Regions from separate parts of the Arthrobacter sp. AOP36-A1-22 genome, predicted to be linked through region 2. Evidence: predicted binding sites of a transcription regulator. Region 2 holds the regulator's gene; each other region holds the start of a gene.

Region 1 (7,690 bases), on a different contig from region 2:
AGGATTTTACCGTGGATCGACCGACAACCCCACATCGGCATGGTGCGCCGCCCTCAGGAGGCATGGGCCGGGGTGCTGAAGGCGGCCGCCGAACGCAGCGTGGCTTCCGCCTCCACGGGGTTGATCCGCGCCAGGGTCATCCCCGCGGTCAACAAGGCGAAGAGCAGACGGGCCCGCTCGTCGATCCGGGTTTCGGCCTGGGTGTCCGGCCCCTCCGGCGGGGCCTGATCCACGGCGGGCGCCGGCAGGTCACGGCGCAAGGCGGCAGCGAAGGCCCCGGTCACTTCGACCCGGTAGGCCTCCATGGCGGTACGCACCGCTTCGTCACGGCTGTTGCGTCCCGATGAGGCGGTGAGCAACAGGCATCCGCGCTGTGGGCCGACTTCCCCGCACACGGCATCGGCCAGGGAATCGAAGTAGGCGCCAAGCCCCGCGGCCCCGTCCCGGGCCGTGACCAGGACCTCGAGCCGGGGCCGGACCACCTGGTCCAGATAGCTCTGCACTGCCGCGTCGAAGAGCCCCCGCTTGGAGCCGAAGGCGTTGTAGATGCTCGAGCGGCCCAACCCCGTGGCCCGCTCCAGTTCGGGCATGGCCGCGGCATCGTAACCCGCGACCCAGAAGACGTCCCGGGCCGCTTGGATGACCTCATCCACGTCGAATGCCTTGCTCCGTGCCATGTGTCTCCTTCCGGCCCCGTCGAATCCCCCGGCATTGCGCTCGGGGTGAACTTCGCCTCAAAATGTTTATTTTGTATCGATCGTTCTAATATTATAGACCTATCGCAGTCAGCGATACCACCGACTTCAAGGGAGCAATTCCATGACTTCCAGTACACAGATCCAGCTCGCCCAGCGCCCCACCGGGTGGCCCGACCACGAGAACTTCCGCACCGCCGTCGTCGATCTTCCGGCATTGGGCGAAGGCGAGGTACGGGTCGCCAACGACTTCATCTCCGTCGACCCCTACATGCGCGGCCGGATGAACGACAACACCGGATCCTACATCCCCCCGTTCAACGTCGGCGAGGTCATGGGAGGCGGGGCCGTCGGCCGCGTCATCGAGAGCCGCGACGATTCGCTGGCCGAAGGCACCCTGGTCCTGCACGACCTGGGCTGGCGGGATGTCGCCCAGGGCCCTGCCGCAGGATTCCGCGCCGTACAGGAACTGCCGGGCCTGCCGGCGTCGGTCTACCTGGGCGCGTTGGGCATGACCGGCCTGACCGCCTGGGTCGGCCTGCTCGAGATCGCCTCCATGAAGGAAGGTGACACCGTCTTCGTCTCCGGTGCCGCCGGGGCCGTGGGGACGATGGTCGGCCAGATCGCCCGGCTCAAGGGCGCGGCCCGGGTCATCGGTTCGGCGGGCAGCCCCGAGAAGATCGAACTGCTGACCTCCAAGTACGGGTTCGACACCGCCTTCAACTACAAGGACGGCGATATCGCCGGCCAGCTGGCAGCAGCCGCCCCCGAAGGCATCGACGTCTACTTCGACAACGTCGGCGGCGAGCACCTCGAAGCAGCCCTCGGCACCCTGAAGACCGGTGGACGGGTGGCCCTGTGCGGGGCCATCTCGCAGTACAACATCACCGAGCCCGAGGCCGGCCCACGGAACATGGCCAACCTGATCACCAAGGGCCTGCGCCTGCAGGGCTTCACGGTCGGGAACTACACCGAGCACCTCCCGGCCTTCGCCGAACAGGCAGGGGCCTGGCTGGCGGCCGGGGAGCTCGTCTTCGACGAGACCGTGGTCGAGGGACTGGATCACGCGGTCGACGCGTTCCTGGACCTGATGCGCGGCGCCAACACCGGCAAGATGGTCGTCAAGCTCTAGCCGACACCATCCCGGGGCCCCGGCCTCCCCACCGCGGGGAGGCCGGGGCCCGATTCACGCGGTGACCACGGGCAGGTCGGACCATTCGGTGGTGTAGCGGGGCGAAGCGAATTCGCGTTTCATCGTCCAGGCCGCCGGTTCGGCCAGCCCGGCATGGCCCAACCCGATCGCCGCCTGTCCGAAACGGGCGCGCACATCCCCGAGCAGCGTCCCCATCCGGCGCTCCTCCCCCTCGGCCGTGAAGGCCTCGAAAGCCGCCTGGCCATCCGCCGGCTCCAGGCCCGAGAGCACCACCCCGGCCCGCACGTACCGCATCCCGGGGACCAACCGTTCCCGCATCGCCGCGACGGCGGTCCGGGTGAGCACGATCGGATCCTGCGTCGGCGCCGACAACCTCACGCCCACCACCGGATTCGCCCCCGGTGCTTCCGCGGATCCGGCAAAGCGGCTGACCCCGGCACTGACGGTGAGCATCGTGGCCCGCAATCCCTCGGCAGCCATCCGCGCGGCCCCGCGTTGGGCGTAGAGCGCCATCACCTGGTCCATGTCCGAGGCGGTGGTCACCGGGGTGGAGAAACTACGAGAGAACATGATCTGCGCCTTGTCCGCCCGCTCCTCGACCTCGGGAATGCACGGTGTGCCGTTGAGTTCAAGCACGGTGCGCTGCAGCACCACCGAGAACTTCTTGCGGATCACCAACGGGTCCGCCGTCCGCAGATCGGCGATCGTTTCGATGCCCAGGGCGTTGAGGCGTTGCCCGTTCCTGGCCCCGACACCCCACAGCCCGGTGACGGGGACGCGTGATTGGATGCGGTGGATCTCCTCCGGCGGGACGCTGTCGAGTGAACAGACCCCACCCAGACCGGGGTTGTGCTTGGCCACGTGGTTGGCGAACTTCGCTAGGGTCTTGGTCGGGGCGACCCCCACGCAGACCGGGACCCCGACGTTGCGCCACACCGCTTCCCGGATCCGGCGCGCGCTGTCCCGCAGCGACGATTCGTCCCCCGGTAGCCCGATGAACGACTCGTCGATCGAGTAGACCTCCTGCCAGGCGCCGAACCGTCCGATGACCTCCATCACGCGGGACGACATGTCACCGTAGAGCTCGTAGTTGCTGGAGCGGGCCACCAGCCCCATGCCCTCCGCGCTCCCGGCGACCTGGAACCACGGGGTGCCGGTCTTGATGCCGAGCTGCTTGGCTTCGGGTGACCGGGCGACCACGCAGCCGTCGTTGTTCGAGAGCACGACGACGGGACGGCCTTCCAGTCGCGGGTCGAAGGCCCGCTCGCAGGAGACATAGAAATTGTTCACGTCCACCAGTGCCATGCGCCCGCGTCCGGGACCCGGCTCAGACATGGTGCAGGCAGCGGGTGACCACGCCCCAGACGGTGAGGTCCTCCAACGCCCGGACCATGACCGGACCGGTCGCGGGGTCGTCGGTGCGCAGCCAGACCCCATCGGCGTCGATGCCCAGGCGCCGGATGACCATTTCGGCCTCCAGGACGGCGATGACGACCCGGCCGTCGCGCACCGGAAGGGAGCGGTCCACGATCACCTCGTCCCCGTCGCAGATGCCCGAGGCGGCCATCGAGTTCCCCGCCACACGCATGATGAACGTGGACGTCCTATCGCGGATCAGATGCCGGTTCAGGTCGATCCCACCGTGGAAGTAGTCGCGGGCCGGGGACGGGAAGCCGCTGGCCTGGCGTTCCGCCGTCGGCCCGCCGGTGGCCTCATCCCCGCCGAAGGTGCCGGGCGGCGGGACATGCACGGGCTCCTGACCGAACACGACACCCCCCTGGAATAGAACAAACTTTCGATGACCAGCGTAGCATCACCGGCCCCGGTTCCCGAGCCGCCGTCGGGCACCAAAAAACCGGTCCCGATCGCAGGGATCGGAACCGGTTTGGTGGGCGGCGGAGCCTAGGCGTCGACGGTGATGACCGTGACGACGGGCTTGCGGCGCAAGGCGCGGTCGGACCAGCGCACCAGGGCCTGGGAGATCGCCCGTTCCGCGTCCGGCCCGGTCTTGACGCCCTTGAGTCCGTTGAGGGTCTTCTCCACGATGCCCACGGCCTTGCCGAGGTCCTTATTGGAGAAGCTGAAGCCCACCGGGAAGAACTCGGGGTCCTCCTCCAGGGCGCCGGTCGCCGGGTCCACGATGGCCAGCACGGTCAGCGCGCCGTCCTCGGCCAGACGGATGCGGTCCTGCAGGGACTCCTCCGTGGCCGCGCCGGCGACCATGTTCTCGACGTAGACGTAGTCGGCGGCGACGTTGCCCGAGACGCGGGCGACGCCGTCCTTGAGGTCGACGGTCACGCCGTCCTCGAGGACCAGTGCATTCTTGGGATCCACCCCGGTGCGCACCGCCAGTTCGGCGTTGGCCTTCAGGTGGCGGTGTTCGCCGTGGACCGGCATGACGTTCTTCGGGCGCACCAGATTGTAGCAGTACACCAGTTCGCCGGCCGAGGCGTGCCCGGAGACGTGGACCTTCGCGTTGCCCTTGTGCACCACGTTGGCGCCGAGCTTCGTCAGGTCGTTGATCAGGCGGTAGATCGAGGTCTCGTTGCCCGGGACCAGCGAGGAGGCCAGCAGGACGGTATCGCCTTCGATGAGGTCGATGATGTGGTCCTGGTTGGCCATGCGGGCCAGTGCGGCCATCGGTTCACCCTGCGAACCGGTGCAGATGATGACGACCTTCTCCGGCGCCATCTTGTCGACCTCCTTGAAGTCCACGAGCACGTTGCGCGGGATCTTCAGGTAGCCCAGCTCGCGGGCCGTGCCCATGTTGCGGACCATCGAACGGCCCACGAAGGCGACCTTGCGGCCGTACTTATGGGCGGAGTCGATGACCTGCTGGATGCGGTGCACATGCGAGGCGAAGGAGGAGACGATCACGCGGCGCGGGGCGGTGCGCATGACGTTGTCGATGGCCGGCAGCAGATCGGCTTCGGCGGCCATGAAGCCCGGGACCTCGGCGTTGGTGGAGTCCGGCAGGAACAGGTCCACGCCTTCCTCGCCCAACCGGGCGAAGCCGGCCAGGTCGGTGATGCGGCGGTCCAGCGGGAACTGGTCCATCTTGAAGTCGCCCGTGGCCAGCACGGTGCCGGCACCGGTGCGGATCGCCACGGCCAGGCCGTCGGGGATGGAGTGGTTCACGGCCAGGAACTCGAGGTCGAAGGGACCGAACTTCTTGCGTTCGCCTTCCTTGACCTGGACCACGTTGGGCTTGATCCGGTGTTCCTGCAGCTTGGTCTTCACGAAGGCCAGCGTCAGCCGGGCGGAGATCAAGGGGATGTCGGCGCGTTCACGCAGCAGGTACGGGATGCCGCCGATGTGGTCCTCGTGGCCGTGGGTGAGCACGAGGCCCACCACATCGTCCAGGCGGTCGCGGATCGCCGAGAAGTCCGGGAGGATGACGTCGACGCCGGGGTGCTGTTCCTCGGGGAAGAGGACGCCGCAGTCGACGATGAGCAACTTGCCACCGTATTCGAAGACGGTCATGTTGCGGCCGATCTCTCCCAGGCCGCCCAACGGCATGACACGCAGGGCTCCCTTGGCGAGTGCGGGCGGGGTCTGGTGCTGCTTTTTTCTCAAGAGTGTCCGTTCTCTGTGCTGTTCTGGTTTCTTCGGTATCCGGCCGGCAGCGTCAGGTGAACAGTCGACGCCGGAGCGAACCGGGAAAATCAAGGGCTTCAGCGACCCACGGGCGGCAGAAGCATATCTACCTCGACTTTACCACCGCTTCGGCGCTACGCCGCCGTCGGGCCCCGCGCAGCAGCGACCCCGCGCGCTTCCGGAGGAGGAATCGCGCGGTGGACCGGTTATTCGGCGGGGTCCTGCACCAGATGCCTGCCCAATGCCTCGCGCTCGTCATCGGTCAACGCGCGGGAGGCGGCACCGTCGGCCGCCAACGGGACGATGACCGTGGTGCCCACGAACACGGTCGTCCCGTCCTGGACGCCGGTGTGTCGCAGGGTGAAGGATTTCGTCCCGATGCGCTCGATGCCCAGGCCGATGGTCATCGACGGGATGTATTCGGCCTGGGCCAGGTAGTCCACGGTCATCGAGGCGACGACCACCCCCATCAGCAACCGGGCGAACCCGTCCTCGGTGCGGATCCACCGCACCCTGGCTTCCTCCATGAGGGTGACGATGCGGGCGTGGTTCAGGTGGCCGTTGGCATCCTGATCCGACCAGCGCAAGGCAATGGTGACGTCCGTGGAACTCATGGCCCCACCCTACCGGGGCCGCTGGCGGCTAATAGACGACGTCGAAGACCCAGACCGCCAACGTCATGGTGGTCAAAGTGGTCAGGACCAGCGAGATGACGTTCAGCCAGATGCCGGCCTTGAGCATGTCGGAGATCTCGACGTAGCCGCTGGAGTAGGCGATGGCATTGGGCGGGGTGGCCACCGGCAACATGAAAGCGCAGGTGGCGGCGATGGCGACGGGAACCACCAGGAGCATCGGGTCCAATCCCAGCCCGACGGCGACCCCTCCGATCAGCGGCAGGAACGCGGCCGCGGTGGCCGTGTTGCTGGTCAGTTCCGTCAGCCCCAACACGATCAGGGCCACGGCGGCGATCAGGACCACCACCGGCAGGAAGCCCAGGCCGTCCACTTGTTCGCCGACCCATTTGCTCAGGCCGGTTTCGGTGAATTGAGCCGACAGGGCCAGCCCGCCGCCGAAGAGCAGCAGGATGTCCCAGGGCAGTTCCTTGGCACTGCCCCAGTTCAGCAGCGGGACGCCCTTGCGCAGGTTCGCCGGGATGATGAACAGGGCCACGGCGACGCACATCGCAATGACGGCATCCTCGATGGAGGTATCGGGCCACAGCAGCGGCACGGTGATCCAGGAGGCCGCGGCGAGCACGAAGATCGCCAGGACCAGTTTCTCCCCGACGTTCATCCGGCCCAGCTTCTTGTACTCATCGGAGATGAGCTGGCGGCCGCCGGGGATCTCGCTGATCTCGGGCTTGAAGATCACGAAGGTCAGCAGGTACCAGGCCACCGCCATGAAGACGACCGACATGGGAACGCCCACCAGCATCCACTGTCCGAAACCGACATGGATGTCGTGGGCCTGTTGCAGATAACCCACCATCAGGGCGTTGGGCGGGGTCCCGATGATGGTGCCCAGCGAGCCGATGGAGGCGGAGTAGGCGATGCCGAGCATCAGGGCGATCCCGAATTTCGGGGGTACCTTCTTCTCATCGCTCATCCGCGCGGTCAACGCCAGCACCGACATCCCGATGGGCAGCATCATCACCGCCGTGGCGGTGTTGGACACCCACATGCTCATGAACCCGGTGGCGATCATGAACCCGCCGATCAGCTGGCGGGGCTTGGTCCCCACCAGCAGCACGGTGGCCAGCGCGATCCGCCGGTGCAGGTTCCACCGTTGCAGGGCCAGGGCGAGCATGAAACCACCCATGAACAGGAAGATGATCGGATTCGCATACGGTGCCGCGGCATCGCCCATTCCGGCGACGTTGAGCATGGGGAACAACACGAGCGGAAGCAGCGCGGTGGCGGCCAACGGGATCGCCTCGGTCATCCACCACAGGGCCATCACGGTCGCCACCGCGGCGGTGAACCGGGCGGGTTGGGCCAGATCGCCGGGCAGCAGGAAGAAGACGACGACGGCCAGCACCGGCCCGGCGAAGAGACCGATCCGCTTGCGCATCAACACGGCCGGGCTTTGGGCGGATTCGCGCAGCCCGGGCGCCTGTTCGGCGTCGTCCTCCGCAGTGGCGTCCGGGGCATCGTTCGGACGGGTATCCGGTTCGTTTGACGGCGTTGTCATCACGGTCCTTCTGCTGGCGTGGACGGGATGGTTCGGTCCCGTCCGCCCACTATCT
Region 2 (7,690 bases):
TGGGCAGCGCTGGAAGCATCCGTGCGGGAATTCGAAGGATCCCCGGGCACGTAGGCTGGGACCATGAGCTTTACGGAATCCGATCACCCCAGCGGAACCCTGTCGGCCCTCTCGGGCCTGGACTTCACCAAGGGCCATGGAACGGGCAATGACTTCATCCTGTTCTCGGACCCGGACAACAGACAGGACATCCTTCCCGCGCAGGTGGCTTCCCTCTGCGACCGTCATCTCGGCCTCGGAGCCGACGGAGTGATCCGTGCCATCCGTTCAGAGACCCTGGCCGAGGGGCGGGAGTTGCTGGCCCGGCACCCGGAGGCCGAATGGTTCATGGATTACCGCAACGGCGACGGCTCGGTCTCCGAGATGTGCGGGAACGGGGTGCGCGTCTTCGTGCATTTCCTGGTCTCCCGTGCTCTGGTTTCCCTGGCCGACGGCGATTCCCTGACGATCGGCACCCGGGCCGGGGTGAAGGTGGTCTCCCGCTCTGCCGCCGGGTACTCGGTGGACATGGGCCCGTGGGAGTTCCTCTTCCCCGACCAGGCCCATGAACGGGCCCTGGACAGCATCGTGGACGCCTCGTTGGAGGTCCCGCGCCCGGGCCTGAGCGTGGACATGGGCAACCCGCATACGGTCGTCGCGCTCTCCGAGGCGACCGAGCTGGACCAGCTGGATCTGCACCGGATGCCGGTGGTCGACCCCGTCCCCGAGCACGGGACGAATGTGGAGTTCGTGTTGCCGTCGGATCCGCTGGTCAACGACGGTGTCGGAACCATCCGCATGCGCGTCCATGAACGCGGTGTGGGCGAGACCCTTTCGTGTGGCACCGGCGCCTGCGCCGCCGTCGTGGCGACCCGACACTGGGCCGGTGGGGCCTCGGCACGCCGCTGGGACGTGCACGTTCCCGGCGGGACCGTCTCCGTACGGTTCGTGACGGCTCCCGAGGGCCGCGAGCATGTGGTCCTGGAGGGACCTGCGGTACTGGTGGCCGAGGGGACCCTGGTCTAGTCCTTCGAGGGAGTCGTGCCCACGCCGGAGGCATCCGTGGTGTTGCGCACCCTCAGGATGCGGAAGGTCTTGGCGCTGGAGTATCGATCGACGATGAACCCGGTGGGGAGTTCCCGAACCAGCCACTGTTGCAGTGAATCCGAGCCCAGGTTCTTCTGGACGACCAACCAGGCAGTTCCGCCGACAGCCAGCCGGGGCAACCAGTGGAGCAGGATCCCATGCAGGATTTCCTTGCCCACCCGGATCGGGGGATTGGACCAGATGGTCTGGAACCTCAGGTCGTCATCGACGGCTTCGGGGGCCGTGGCCACCACGTTGTCCAGGGACAGGGCCTGCGCGTTTTCGCGGGTGAGTTCCAGGCTGCGCTGGTTGACGTCCACGGCATGGACGGTGGCGGAGGGGGAAGCCAGAGCCATGCTCAAGGCGATCGGACCCCAGCCGCAGCCGATGTCGAGCAGGTGGCCTTCCGCCGCCGGGGCGGGCACCCCGGACAGCAGGACCGCGGTTCCCTTGTCGATTCCATCCGGGCTGAAGATGCCTCCGGCGGTGTTGACGGCGTGTTCCGTGCCGCCGAGCATCACGCGGACGCTCCTGCGGGTGAATGGCGTCGACGGTTGTGCGCTGAAGTAGTGGTCCGAACCCATGGGTTGAAGATTAACCGTCAGGGTGACGCCAAAGCGAATCCTGGTCTTCCCGGCCCGACGGTTTCAGTGATAGAGTTATCCCAATCACTCACGGTTCGGGCACTCTCGGGTTTCGGCCTGTGGAGGAAACCAGCCACCTGTCGGTGACCCGGACTAGAATTGGTGTACGAATCCTTTCAAAGGGGAACATGACCACTCATAACGAGCCCAACCCGGACGATCGAAACCTCCCGGAGGACGAGATCCAATCCGTCATCGACCGTATTCTGGCCACGGACGATGCCACCGACCGTGCCACGCCCCAGCGTGCTGACGACAGGCGCGCCCAGGCGCCGCTGGGCGGCAAAGCCCTGGCCTTGGACGGCAAGGGTGACGGACACTCATCAAGCGATGGCGACCAGCGCGATCTGTCCGAACGCCATGCGCTGCGCCGCGTCGCCGGATTGTCCACCGAGCTGGAAGACGTCACCGAGGTCGAAAACCGGCAGCTTCGGCTGGAACGGGTGGTACTCGCCGGAATCTGGACCGAAGGAACGTCCCAGGAAGCGGAAAACTCCCTGCGGGAACTGGCCGCCTTGGCCGAAACAGCGGGATCGGAAGTCCTGGATGGCATGGTCCAGCGCCGCTTGAAACCGGATCCAGCCACGTTCCTGGGCTCGGGCAAGGCCCAGGAGCTGCGCGATGTCGTGGCCAGCACCGGGGCCGATACCGTGGTCGTCGATTCCGAACTGGCTCCATCCCAGCGCAGGGCGTTGGAGGACATCGTCCGGGTGAAGGTCATCGACAGGACCTCGCTGATCCTGGACATCTTCGCCCAACATGCGCAGAGCCGTGAGGGCAAGGCCCAGGTCGAACTGGCCCAGCTTGAATACCTTCTTCCCCGCCTCCGTGGCTGGGGCGAATCCATGTCACGCCAAGCCGGTGGCCGGGTCGGGACCGCGGGCGGTGGCATCGGATCACGCGGCCCCGGCGAGACCAAGATCGAATTGGACCGTCGACGGATCCGTGACCGCATGGCCAAACTCCGTCGCGAGATCAAGGGCATGAAACCGGCACGTGATGCCAAACGCTCGAACCGGAAACGCAATGCCGTTCCGGCGGTGGCCATTGCCGGGTACACGAACGCGGGAAAGTCCTCGCTGCTGAACCGCTTGACCGACGCCGGGGCGCTGGTGGAGAACGCACTGTTCGCCACGCTGGATCCCACGGTCCGGCGCACGGAAACCGAAGATGGCTTGGGGTACACCATTGCCGATACCGTGGGATTCGTCAGGTCGTTGCCCACCCAACTGGTGGAGGCCTTCCGCTCGACCCTCGAGGAAATCGCCGACGCCGATCTGATCCTGCACGTGGTCGATGCCTCCCACCCCGACCCCGAAGGCCAGATCCATGCGGTCCGGGAGGTCCTCACCGAGGTCGACGCGCAGGACATTGCAGAGATCATCGTGTTGAACAAGGCCGATATCGCCGATCCGTTCGTCGTCGAACGCATTCGTCAACGCGAACCGAACCATGTGGTGGTCTCTGCCCGGACCGGCGGGGGGATCCCCGAACTGCTTGCGGCGATCAGCGAAGCCATCCCCCGTCCGGATGTGGCCATGGAATTGCTGATTCCCTATGACCGTGGTGATCTGGTCCACCGGCTGCACGGCTCCGACGCGGAGATCCTGGAGACCGAGCACCTGGATGAAGGGACCCGTCTGTCCGTGAAGGTACGCGGTGCACTCGCCGCGGAATTGGAGCAGTTCGTCGTACATGGCTGAAGTACAAGAGGTGGTCGCCCTCCTGGATCAGGCGGTCGAACGCATGGGCGGGGAAAGCAGGCCCGGACAGCATGAGATGACCAAACAGGTCGTGGAGGCCTTCGAAAGCGGAAAGCACCTCCTGGTGCAGGCCGGCACCGGGACGGGTAAATCGCTGGCCTATCTGGTTCCGGCGATCGCCCACGCCCTCGAAGCAGATAAACCGGTGGTCGTCTCCACCGCGACCTTGGCCCTGCAGGCCCAGATCGTCGGTCGGGACGTTCCCCGGCTCCTGGAGAACCTGGATGACGAGCTGCCGCGGCACCTGGATGTCGCCCTGGCCAAGGGGCGATCGAACTATGTCTGCAAGTACAAGCTGGGAGGCGGCTACCCCGACGAGGATGAAGGGGCGCTCTTCGCGTTGGGCGATGACGGGGCGGCCCGCCCGTTGACCGCCGGCACGGGGCCCACTTCGGCACTGGGCCAGGAAGTCGTTCGCGTACGCGAATGGGCCGAGGAAACCGAATCGGGGGACCGGGACGATCTCGTCCCGGGGGTCAGCGAACGTGCCTGGCGGCAGGTCTCCGTCAGTGCCATGGACTGCCTCGGTGCCCAGCGGTGCCCGATGGCCGAGGAATGCTTCAGCGAACTGGCCCGCAAGAAGGCCGGCGATGCCGACATCGTGATCACCAACCACGCCTTGCTGGCCGTCTCGGCGTTCGAGGGATTGGCGGTGCTGCCGGAATTTGACACGGTGATCATCGACGAGGCCCATGAACTCCAGGACCGGGTCACCAATTCGGTGACCCGCCCCATCTCGGCAGCGCTGGTTGCCGCCGCGGCCACCGCGACCCGCAGAAACTGCAAAGGCGTCGCTGTCGAAGCCCTCAACCAGGCGGGTAAGACCCTGTCCGACTCCCTGGAGGGAGTGCCGACCGGGCTGCTGCCCAAGGGGCTGAACGAAGAGCAGGTCGCCGCCATCGCCGCCGTGCGCGAAGCGGCGCGTACGGCCCTGTCCGACTCGAAACCGGGGAATGGCGAAACCGCTGACGGCGGACGCCAGATGGCCCGCTCGCAGTTGATGTATCTGCAGGAACAGTGCGAACGCCTCGATGGACCCGCCGATGAACGCGAGGTCGTCTGGATATCCCGCCAAGGCAACTTCACCCCGGGGGCCGGTTACAGCGCCCCGGATGACTCGGCCCCCGCGACGATCAATGTCGCTCCACTGTCGGTGGCCGGCAAATTACGTGAGGGCCTCTTCGACGGCCGCACGGTCGTCCTGACCTCCGCGACCCTGGCCATAGGTGCTGCCTTCGAACCGGTGGCCGGATCGTTGGGGCTGCTCGGCGAGGGGGCTCCCGCGTGGACGGGCATCGATGTCGGTAGCCCCTTTGACTATGCCCGGCAGGGGATGCTCTATGTTGCGCGGCATCTGCCCAAACCATCGCGAAACGTATCGACCGAGGCCCTGGATGAGCTCGCCGACCTGATCGGGGCCTCCGGCGGGGGAGTACTGGCATTGTTCTCCTCCCGGCGGGCCGCCGAGGAGGCCGCCGAAGCGCTGCGGCCACGGGTGGACCCGGAGATTCTCTGCCAGGGCGAGTCGAGCATGTCCACGTTGGTCCGGCAGTTCGCCGATGAACGCGATACCTGCCTGTTCGGGACCATGACCCTCTGGCAGGGAGTCGACGTGCCGGGTCAGTCATGCCGGGTGGTGGTCATCGACAGGATCCCTTTCCCACGCCCCGACGACCCGCTGTCCACGGCACGCAGCCGCGACGTTGCCCGACATGGGGGCAACGGTTTCATGGCCGTCTCCGCCTCCCATGCAGCAGTCCGTCTGGCCCAGGGGGCAGGCCGGTTGATCCGTTCCACGGGGGACCGTGGCGTGGTGGCCGTCTTGGATTCACGGCTGGCCACCGAACGCTATGGAAACTACCTGCGTGCGTCGCTGCCCCCGATGTGGTCGACCACGGACAAGGACGTCGTGCTGGGGTCGCTGAGGCGTCTGGCGGCGAGCGAGGACTAGACATGAAAGGAGGGCCCGTCCGCGGACGGGCCCTCCTGGAAGTACACCGCGGCCTAGATCGAACGCATCACCGAAACGACCTTGCCCATGACGGTGGCATGATCGCCCAGGATCGGCTCGTACTGGCGGTTCTGTGGCAGCAGCCACGTGTGGCCGTCGCGCTGCCTGAAGGTCTTCACCGTGGCCTCGTCATCGAGCAGCGCCGCGACGACATCGCCGTTCTCCGCATGTTGCTGACGGCGGACGACGACCCAGTCCCCGTCACAGATGGCTGCCTCGACCATCGAATCCCCGCTGACCTTGAGCATGAACAGTTCACCGTGCCCGACGAGTTGGCGTGGCAATGACATGACATCCTCGACCGCCTGGTCCGCCAGGATTGGTCCACCGGCGGCGATGCGGCCCACCAGCGGAACCCGGGCCACCTCGTCGGAATCATCCGAGTCCACCACGGTCAGCCGGGGCCGAAGCTGCTCCGGTTCCCGCGGGGCGGGAGCCGGCTGCGAGGCCTCCGGGGTCCCGGTGACCTCGGGGGCCAGCGGGCGCAGGATCTCCATGGCCCGGGGGCGGCGTGGATCCCTCCGGATGTAGCCGAGCTTCTCCAGCTGGGCGAGCTGGTGGGTGACGCTGGACAAGCTCGCCAGCCCGACCGTATCGCCGATTTCGCGCATGGACGGCGGATACCCCTTGGCGGTCACGGCCTCCTGGATGGTTTCCAGGATCCGCCTCTGCCGGACAGTCAACCCCTTCGGTGCCTTCTTCGGCGCCGGATTCTCCGCTGAGCTCATGATCCATCCCGTCCTGGTAAATCGCCGGCGTACCGGGGCTGTGCGCAATGTGTCGGATGCAACTGGTGGACTCTCATCCATCCAGCCGATGGCTTCCACTCTAGGGCAGTCACGGACTTCATTCAAAGATTTATTCGAACGTGTCTCGACAATCTTCGTACATAGATGCTAAAAATGAGATAGAAGTTCGAATATGAGTTCGAAGATCGGGTTCGACACCCGCAACGAGAACCCGCTTCGGCGGACAACAGGAAGGTCAGACCATGGCGCAGATCGCACTCGCAGCCCCGGTGTCCCTCAAGGCGGACTCCGTTCCGACCACCGCCCCGGCCCGTGCCTCCACCCCTCGGGGCCGGCTGGAGCTGACGCGACGGGGGCGCTTCATCCTCATTGGCCTGCCGGTCATGCTGGCAGCCACCGCCCTGCTCGTCCTCGCTGGCATCTTCACCGCCCCGGTCATGGCCTCGGACGCATCGGATACGACCGCGGTGGAAGCCACGACCGTCTCCGTCATGGAGGGCGACACGGTCTGGGCGCTGGCCGAGGAGTTCGCCCCGCAGCGCGACCGCCGTGACGTCATGGCGGAAATCACGGAAATGAACGACCTGAACGGATCGGTCCTCGTCCCGGGCCAGGAGATCTTCGTCCCCACGGGCGATTAGGCCCGCTTTATGACCCTGTCACCCGGTCCGATTCCCGACTGCGGGGCACGGGCAATAGAATGGGGTCGTGAGTGATCAGCTGGAACGACTGGCCAAATTGCCCCTGCGTGAAAACCTGCGTGGCATCGAACCCTACGGCGCACCGCAACTGGACGTGCCCATCCTGTTGAACGTCAACGAGAACACCCATCCGTTGCCCGAGGCAGTAAGCCGGGCCATCTCCGAAGAGGTCAGTGCCGCCGCTGCGTCCCTGAACCGTTACCCGGATCGTGAATTCACCGAACTCCGCGAACGCCTCGCCGACTATTTGGGACACGGGCTGGATGCGGCGAACATGTGGGCCGCCAACGGATCCAACGAGGTCCTGCAGCAGATCCTCCAGGCCTTCGGAGGGCCGGGACGCACCGTGATGAGCTTCCCGCCCACGTATTCGATGTACCCGTTGCTGGCCAGCGGGACCGACACCACCTACCTCGCCGGAGAGCGGAGCGGTGACTTCGGACTCAGCGCGCGATCCGCAGCGGACCAGGTCACGGAGGCGGCGCCGGATATCGTGATCCTCTGTTCGCCGAACAACCCGACGGGTACCGCCCTGGGACTGGACGTCGTGGAAGCGGTATACGAGGCAGGGCGTGCCAGCCAGGCGATCGTCATCGTCGATGAGGCCTACGCCGAATTCGCACTCAGCGGGACCGGATCCGCGCTGACACTGCTGCCCGGCCGCGAACGACTGATCGTCACCCGGACCATGAGCAAGGCCTTCGCGCTGGCCGGGGCCCGGCTGGGCTATCTCGCGGCGGCCCCGGAAATCGCCGAT
Region 3 (7,690 bases), on a different contig from region 2:
CCTTCGCCATCGAGGCGACGCAGGGTCTCCTCGGGGGTTTCCCCTGCGGTCGACTGGGCCTCATCGGTCGACAGCTCGGCATCGTTGCCGGGCTCCGCGACGGGGATGACCTTGGCGATGGCCTGGGCGTGGACCGTGGCGGTGGTTCCGGGGGAGATCTCCAGGATGACCTTGTTGTCATCGGTGTCGATCGCCGCGACCGTTCCGAACAGTCCGAAGTTGGTCATGACCTCGGATCCGACGGCCAGCTGCGACCGGAGCTCCTGTTGCTTCTTCTGTGCCTTCTTGCGTCCGCGGAACATCATGAAGATCAGGAAGGCGAAGGCCAGGATGAGGATCAGGGTCATCGGGTCGAAGCCCGACGGCTGGTCCGCCTGGGCAATTACGGTGGAGGTCAAGAGTTACTACCTGTTTCTGTTCCGGGGACTTCCGGAGGGCGTTTTCGACAACGCCCACGGAGGGCAAGTCACTATTGTATAGGTCCAGTCTGGACGTTGGGTGACCGCGGAGCCGATTCCCGCCCTCCGGCTCAGCTGCCGGCGGGGTTCCCGGAGGGGTCCTGGCGACCGAATTGACCGGCCGCGCCATCGTAGTGGACCGCATGGGCGGGCATGGCCAATCCGAGATGTTCCCAGGCGGCGGGCATGGCGATCCGCCCGCGTGGCGTCCGCCCGAGCAGGCCCTCACGGACCAGATACGGTTCGGCGACGGTTTCCACCGTCTCGGTCTCCTGTCCGACGGCGATGGCCAGGGTCGACAGGCCCACCGGTCCTCCGGCGAATTTGGTGCACAGGGCCTCGAGGACGTTGCGGTCCATCCGGTCCAGGCCCTTGGAGTCGACCTCATACATGTCCAGGGCCGCGGAGGCGGCCCGGGCATCGATCTGTTCGATCCCGTGGACCAGGGCCCAGTCCCGGACCCGGCGGAGCAGACGGTTGGAGATCCTGGGGGTACCGCGCGAACGCAGGGCGATCTCGGCGAAGGCCGCGGAGTTCACCGACATGTCCATGAGCATGGCCGAACGGCGCAGGACCAGCTCGAGTTCCTCGGTGGCATAGAACTCCAGGTGCCCGGTGAAGCCGAACCGGTCACGCAGCGGCCCGGGCAACAGACCGGCACGGGTCGTGGCCCCGACCAGGGTGAACGGCGGGATCTCCAGGGGGATGGCCGTGGCTCCGGCCCCCTTGCCCACGACGATGTCGACGCGGAAGTCCTCCATGGCCATGTAGAGCATCTCCTCGGCGGGACGGCTCATGCGATGGATCTCGTCCAGGAACAGGACTTCGCCTTCGGTCAGCGAGGAAAGAATGGCGGCCAGATCCCCGGCATGCTGGATCGCGGGGCCGGAACTGATGCGCAGCGGGGCGTTCATTTCGGCCGCGATGATCATCGCCAGGGTCGTCTTGCCCAGCCCCGGAGGGCCCGACAGCAGGACATGGTCCGCGGAGCGTTCGCGGATCCGTGAGGCTTCCAGGACCAGCGAGAGCTGCTGGCGGACCCGGGGTTGACCGACGAAGTCATGCAGGTTCTTCGGGCGCAGTGCCGACTCGAGCGCCCGCTCCTCCGGCTCCGAGGAGGAGGCGGTGATCTGCTGGTTCTCGGTCATGGTTCCAGCCTATCGTCCGCCGGCCGAGGCGCCACGGCCCAGGTCGCGCAGAACTGATTTGAGGATGTTGCCCACCTGGGCGGTGGCCACGAGTTCGGGCTCGGCCTTGGCGGTGGCCGCCACAGCCTTTTCGGCGTCCTTATCGGACCACCCCAATCCGGTCAGGGCCTCGAGCACCTGTTCCTTCCACGCCGGTACGGTGGCGGCCTGGGCCGTGGTGGTGGCCTCCCCGGTGGGGGCGAGCTTGCCGGCCAGTTCCAGCACGATCCGCTGGGCGCCCTTGGGGCCGATGCCCGGAACCCGGGAGAAGGCCTTCGTGTCCCCCTCGGCGGAGGCCACCCTGACGTCTTCGGGGGTATGGACCGCCAGGACGGCCAGGGCGAGCCGCGGACCGATCCCTGCCACGGAGAGCAGCACCTCGAACACCTCCCGCTCCCCCGGCTCGGCGAAACCGAAGAGCGTCATGGAGTCCTCGCGGACCACCATCGAGGTATGCACCACGGCCTCGCGGCCCACATGCAGACCCGAGAGGGTCTGCGGGGTTGCCTGGACGAGCATCCCGAATCCGGAGACCTCGATGACGGCACTGTTCAGGGCCACATGGCTCACCACACCGTTGAGCGAACTGATCATGAAAAGCCTTCCTCCGGCGTCGTCCTGTGATCGGTGACCGCTGGGCGGCATCCGAACATATCTACGAATACCTTACCCGTCGGGCCGCGGATCCGGGCCCACCGACTCGGTCAGCGTGGCTTGCGGGCCGCTGCTTCGGCGGCGGCCCAGGCGCGTTGCGCGGGGGTCAACCCGCTGGAGCCGGCGGTGACCCCGCTGGAGGCCTGCGAACCGGGGGCCGCCCCGCGCCAGCCATGGGTGATGGCCAGGGCGGCGGCATCGGCGGCATCGGCCGGGCGGGGTGGTTCGTCCAGGCGGAGGATCTTGGCCACCATCTTGCCTACGGCGGCCTTGCTCGCCTGACCGCTTCCGGTCACGGCCGCCTTCACCTCGGTCGGGGTATGCAAAGCCACCGGGATGCCCCGCCGGGCCGCGGCGACGATCACGATCCCCGAGGCCTGCGCGGTGCCCATGACCGTACTGACATTGAGTTGGCTGAAGACCCGTTCCACGGCCAGCACGTCGGGGCGATGCCGGTCCAACCAGGCATCGATGCCTTCGGCGATGGCCAGCAGTCGCTGGTCCAACGAGGTGTCCGGCGTCGTCCCGACTACCTTCACGTCGACCAGGGACGCCCGCCGGTTGGGTTCGACGTCGACCACGGCCAGACCGCAGCGGGTCAGCCCCGGGTCGACCCCGACCACACGCAACGCCATGGGGTGCTAGTCGTCCGCTTCGAGCTCGGCCATGACCTCATCGGTGAGATCGGCATTCGAATACACGTTCTGCACGTCGTCGAGTTCCTCCAGGGCATCGGCCAGCTTGAGGAACTTGCGCGCGGCGTCGGCATCGATCTGGACCTGCATGGAGGGAACGAACTCGGCTTCATCGGATTCGTATTCGATGCCTGCCTCCTCCAGCGCCTTGACCACTTCCTGCAGGTCGGTGGGCTCGCAATGCACCTCGAAGCCGTCGCGGGATTCCTTGACTTCTTCGGCCCCGGCGTCGAGCACGGCCATGAGCAGATCGTCCTCGGTCAGGTCGTTCTTCGGCACCGAGACCACGCCCTTGCGGGTGAACATGTAGGCCACCGAGCCCGGGTCCGCGACGGTCCCGCCGCTGCGGTTGATGGCCAGGCGCACCTCGGAAGCGGCCCGGTTCTTGTTATCGGTCAGGCATTCGATGAGCAGTGCCGAACCCTGCGGCCCGCGGGCTTCGTAGATGATCTCGGCGTAGTCGATGACCTCACCGGTCAGCCCGGCACCGCGCTTGACGGCCCGGTCGATGTTGTCATTGGGGACCGAGGTCTTCTTCGCCTTGGCAACGGCGACTTCCAAGCCGGGGTTGCCCGCCATATCGGCGCCGCCGGCACGGGCTGCGACCTCGATGTTCTTGATGAGCTTGGCAAACGACTTCGCGCGCTTGGCGTCGATGGCCGCCTTCTTATGCTTGGTGGTTGCCCATTTGGAGTGGCCTGACATGCTTACGCTTCTCCCTTGATCAGCTGGATGAACAGTTCGTGGATCCGGCGCTCCCCCGTGACTTCCGGATGAAAGGACGTCGCCAACAGCGATCCCGAACGTACTGCAACGATTCTACTGTCCGTTCCCGCCTCCGGGCCCGATCCGCCCGCCGGGACCCGGACCCTGGCCAATACCTCGACCCCTTCGCCCACCGATTCGACCCAGGGGGCGCGGATGAACACCGCCCGCACCGCCGCCGCGGGTCCGCTGGCGGAAGACCGGGCATCCCGGGGTGGATCGGGCAGTCCCTTGAACGCCAGATCCGTTTCGAAGGACTCGACCTGACGGCCGAACGCATTGCGTCTGACGCTCATGTCGATGCCGCCGAAGCTCTGCTGCGACACGCCTTGGCGGTCGGTCGAGGGGTCCAGGATCCGATCAGCCAACAAGATCAGCCCGGCGCAGGAACCGAAGACCGGGAACCCGTCGGCGATGCGTTCCTTCAACGGGGCGGAGAGCCCGAACATGCGGGAGAGCTTGTCGATGGTGGTCGATTCGCCCCCGGGCAGGACCATCCCGTCCAGCCCCGCCAGTTCCTCGGCCCGGCGGACTTCAACGGCGCGGGCGCCTACGGATTCCAACGCCGCCACATGTTCGCGGACATCACCCTGGAGGGCCAGGACACCGACGTTGAGCATGTGGAACCGCCTTTCCCGGGTGGGGCCGGGGTCGCACCGCGTCACCGCGGCGGAGGAAATGGGACGCTTCAGCATAGTTCCCGCACCGGCCGACCGCCCACCGGGTAGGCACCGTCAGCCCCGGGCCTGGTCACGAGGAGGCTGCGGGGCTGGTCACGGGGAGGCTGCGGGGCGCCAAGGCCGGGCCCCGTCCCCGTCGGCGCCCAGGACGTTCAAGGTCGAGCGCGTGCGTTTCAGCGAGGCGGCATCACCGGCCGCCGTCGTGCACGGGGTCTTCGCCGGCAGGGCACACCAGCGCACCGGGTCCTGGGCCATGATGTGTCCGACCCAACGCGGGGCCGAGGTCGTCCACCGGTCCCCCTCCTTCACGAAGTCCAGCTTCAGGCTCACCCCTTCCCGGTTCACCGCCAGATCGGTGGCATGGGCGGACACCGAGTTGCCCAACCCGTAGGCGATCCACACCCCGTCGCGCTTTTCCAACGGCAGCACCGAATGCGTGTGGTGCGAATAGACCGCATCGAATTCCCCGCTGTCCGCCAGGGTGTGGGCGATATGGGTTTGTTCGGTGGTCGGGCGTGTCGAGTACTCCTCGCCGGCATGGAACCCGGCCAGCACGACGTCGGCGCCTGCCTTGCGGGCTTGTCTGGCCCGGGCGATCATCTGGTCGGTGTCGATGAGATCGACCCTCCAGTCGGTGTCGGCGCTCAACCCGTTGAGCCCGTAGGTGGCTGCCACGACGCCGACCCGGATTCCCCCGGCCTCCAGGATCAGCGGCTTCCGGGACTCCGCGGCACTGCGATAGGTCCCGGTATGTTCCAGCCCTGCCTCGTCCAGGGCGTCCAGGGTGCGTTCGACCCCGGAAGTCCCGTCGTCGACGGCATGGTTCGTGGCGGTGGTGCAGGCGTCATAGCCGGTGGAGGCCAGGGCCGGAAGGATCTGCGGGGGCACCACGAAGGACGGGTACCCGCGATAGGGCCCCTTGTCGGTCCCGACCGGGGTCTCCAACGAACAGATCGCCAGATCGGCGTCGGCAAGATAGGGCGCCAGACCCGATAGCAGCGGGGCGAAGTCGGGGGTAGCGGCCGAACCGTCCGCCCGGGCCTGTTCCCACAGGGGTGGGTGGAGCAACACGTCACCGGTCACCACCACCGAGACCTCCTCGCGGGACGAGGGCATCGGGTCCGGCCCGGTGGCCTCCGCATCCGTCGTCGCCGCCGTGGCGCTGCCCGCCGTTGCCGGGGCCGCCGCATTCGGCGGCGTCGTTCCCGTCCCGGCCGGCTGGGAGGTATCGGCGCCTGAACAGCCCGACAGCAGGATCAGCGAGGCCACCAGGGCGGCTACTCGGACGGCGGCCCGCCGGCGGGTCGGCAACGATCTGTGGCTCATCCTCCGATGGTAGGCGTCGCGTCCGGTCCGCAGGTGTGAAAAACTGACTTCATGACGAATCCCCTGCTCAGCAAAAGCGTGCTGCCCTTCGAAATGCCCGCGTTCGATCTCCTGACGGCGCAGGATTATGTCGAAGCGGTCAAACACGGCATCGCCGAGCAGCTGGCCGCCATCGCCGCCATCACCTCCTCCACCGAGGAGCCCACCTTCCCCAACACCACCGAAGCCTTCGAAACCAGCGGGGAAACCCTGCGCCGGGCGGTCATGGCCTTCTCCAATGTCAGGCCTTCCCACGGCACCGACGACCTCGTGGAGGTCGATGCCGACATCCAGGCACTGCTGACCGAACACGAGGATGCCGTGCACCTCGACGCGCAGCTCCACGCCCGGCTGTCCGCCGTGGAAGCCGCCGGTGGGCTCGACGGCGAACGCCAGCGCCTCAGTTCCGAGACGCTGCGCCGGTTCAGCCAGGCGGGAGCCGGGCTCGATGAAGCGGGCAAGGAGCGCCTCCGGGCCCTGAACGCGGAGATCTCCGCCCTCTCCACCCGGTACGGGACCCGGTTGTTGGCCGGGATGAACGACGCCGCGGTGCTCTTCGATTCCGCCGAGGCACTCGAGGGCCTCTCCGACGCCGAGATCGCCTCGGCCGCCCGTGCCGCCACGGAGGCCGGACATCTTCACGGCTATTTGTTGACCCTGGTCCTGCCGACCCAGCAGCCGGCCCTGGCCCGGTTGGAACGGGAGGACTCACGCAGGCGGCTGTTCGAGGCCTCCACCCGACGTGGCCAGGAGGGACCGAACCGGACCCTGGAGCTGGGCGCTTCCATGGCGCGGTTGCGCGCCGAACGGGCCGCCCTGTTGGGCTATGACCATCACGCGGCCTACGTCCTCGAAGGCCAGACCGCTCCCTCGGTGGAGGCGGTGCGTGAACGTCTGGCCGGCCTCATCCCCGGTGCCCTGGCCAATGCCGCCACCGAGGCCGCGACCATGGCCGAGCTGGCCGGACGGCCACTCGCCCCTTGGGACCGCGCCTACTATTCGGCCCGGGTCCAGCGGGAGAAGTACGCCGTGGACGCCGCGGCGTTGAAGCCCTGGTTCGTACTGGACCGGGTCATCCACGCGGGGGTCTTCGCCGCAGCCACGCGGCTCTACGGGGTGGAGTTCACCGAACGTCACGACCTGCCCGTGTACCATCCCGAGGTCAGGGTCTGGGAGGTCACCGACGCCGATGGCAGCACGTTGGGGCTGTTCCTGGGCGACTACTTCGCCCGGCCCACCAAGGCCGGCGGTGCCTGGATGAACAGCATCCGCGACGGGGCCTCCCTCTTCGGCGAACTGCCCGTGGTCACCAACAACCTGAACATCCCGGCCCCGGCCGAAGGCCAACCCGCGCTGGTGACCCTCGATGAATGCCGGACCCTGTTCCACGAATTCGGCCATGCCCTGCATGGGCTGTTCGCCCACGGGATCTACCCTTCCCTCGCCGGGACCTCGGTGCCGCGCGACTTCGTCGAATATCCCTCGCAGGTCAACGAGATGTGGCAGTTCGACGCCGAGCTCGTCACCAAATATGCCCTCCACGTGGAGACGGGCGAACCGCTGCCCGCCGGCGCCGTGGAGAAGATCCAGGATGCGGGCCTCTGGGGTGCGGGCTTCTCCACGACCGAATACCTGGCGGCGGCCCTGTTGGATCTGGAGTGGCATTCCCTGGCCGCCGGGGAGGATCCGGGGGATCCGTTGGAGTTCGAGGACCGGGTGCTGCGCGAGGCGGGCTTCTCCCCCGAGGTCATCGTCCCGCGCTACCGCACCGGCTACTTCAAGCACATCTTCGATGGCGGCTATTCCGCCGGCTACTACTCCTATATCTGGAGTGAAGTCCTCGACGCCGACACGGTGGAGTGGTTCACCGAAAATGGTGGTGGGAC

What was found. Region 2 encodes LexA, which represses DNA repair genes until DNA is damaged. Its sites were predicted from a motif close to TCGAACANNTGTTCGA; they were not measured.
Region 1: ACT3S2_RS04650 (LexA family protein) is a predicted target of LexA. The motif match lies at 3,632-3,647, and genes of this name have one in related genera.
Region 3: ruvA (Holliday junction branch migration protein RuvA) is a predicted target of LexA. The motif match lies at 2,291-2,306, and genes of this name have one in related genera.

What each region holds. Positions count from the first base shown of each region.
Region 1 is NZ_JBQSWX010000005.1:58,052-65,741, reverse strand. It holds gene ACT3S2_RS04665 (TetR/AcrR family transcriptional regulator) at 54-677, opposite strand; gene ACT3S2_RS04660 (NADP-dependent oxidoreductase) at 820-1,827, shown strand; gene ACT3S2_RS04655 (Y-family DNA polymerase) at 1,882-3,183, opposite strand; gene ACT3S2_RS04650 (LexA family protein) at 3,176-3,598, opposite strand; gene ACT3S2_RS04645 (ribonuclease J) at 3,751-5,367, opposite strand; gene ACT3S2_RS04640 (acyl-CoA thioesterase) at 5,652-6,059, opposite strand; gene ACT3S2_RS04635 (SLC13 family permease) at 6,088-7,635, opposite strand.
Region 2 is NZ_JBQSWX010000024.1:15,348-23,037, reverse strand. It holds gene miaA (tRNA (adenosine(37)-N6)-dimethylallyltransferase MiaA) at 1-54, shown strand, start outside; gene dapF (diaminopimelate epimerase) at 64-1,005, shown strand; gene ACT3S2_RS13035 (class I SAM-dependent methyltransferase) at 1,002-1,649, opposite strand; gene hflX (GTPase HflX) at 1,838-3,412, shown strand; gene ACT3S2_RS13025 (ATP-dependent DNA helicase) at 3,405-5,423, shown strand; gene lexA (transcriptional repressor LexA) at 5,477-6,211, opposite strand; gene ACT3S2_RS13015 (LysM peptidoglycan-binding domain-containing protein) at 6,475-6,873, shown strand; gene ACT3S2_RS13010 (histidinol-phosphate transaminase) at 6,941-7,690, shown strand, end outside.
Region 3 is NZ_JBQSWX010000016.1:73,842-81,531, reverse strand. It holds gene yajC (preprotein translocase subunit YajC) at 1-398, opposite strand, end outside; gene ruvB (Holliday junction branch migration DNA helicase RuvB) at 530-1,606, opposite strand; gene ruvA (Holliday junction branch migration protein RuvA) at 1,616-2,239, opposite strand; gene ruvC (crossover junction endodeoxyribonuclease RuvC) at 2,350-2,934, opposite strand; gene ACT3S2_RS10790 (YebC/PmpR family DNA-binding transcriptional regulator) at 2,941-3,699, opposite strand; gene pdxT (pyridoxal 5'-phosphate synthase glutaminase subunit PdxT) at 3,702-4,379, opposite strand; gene ACT3S2_RS10780 (CapA family protein) at 4,533-5,765, opposite strand; gene ACT3S2_RS10775 (M3 family metallopeptidase) at 5,817-7,690, shown strand, end outside.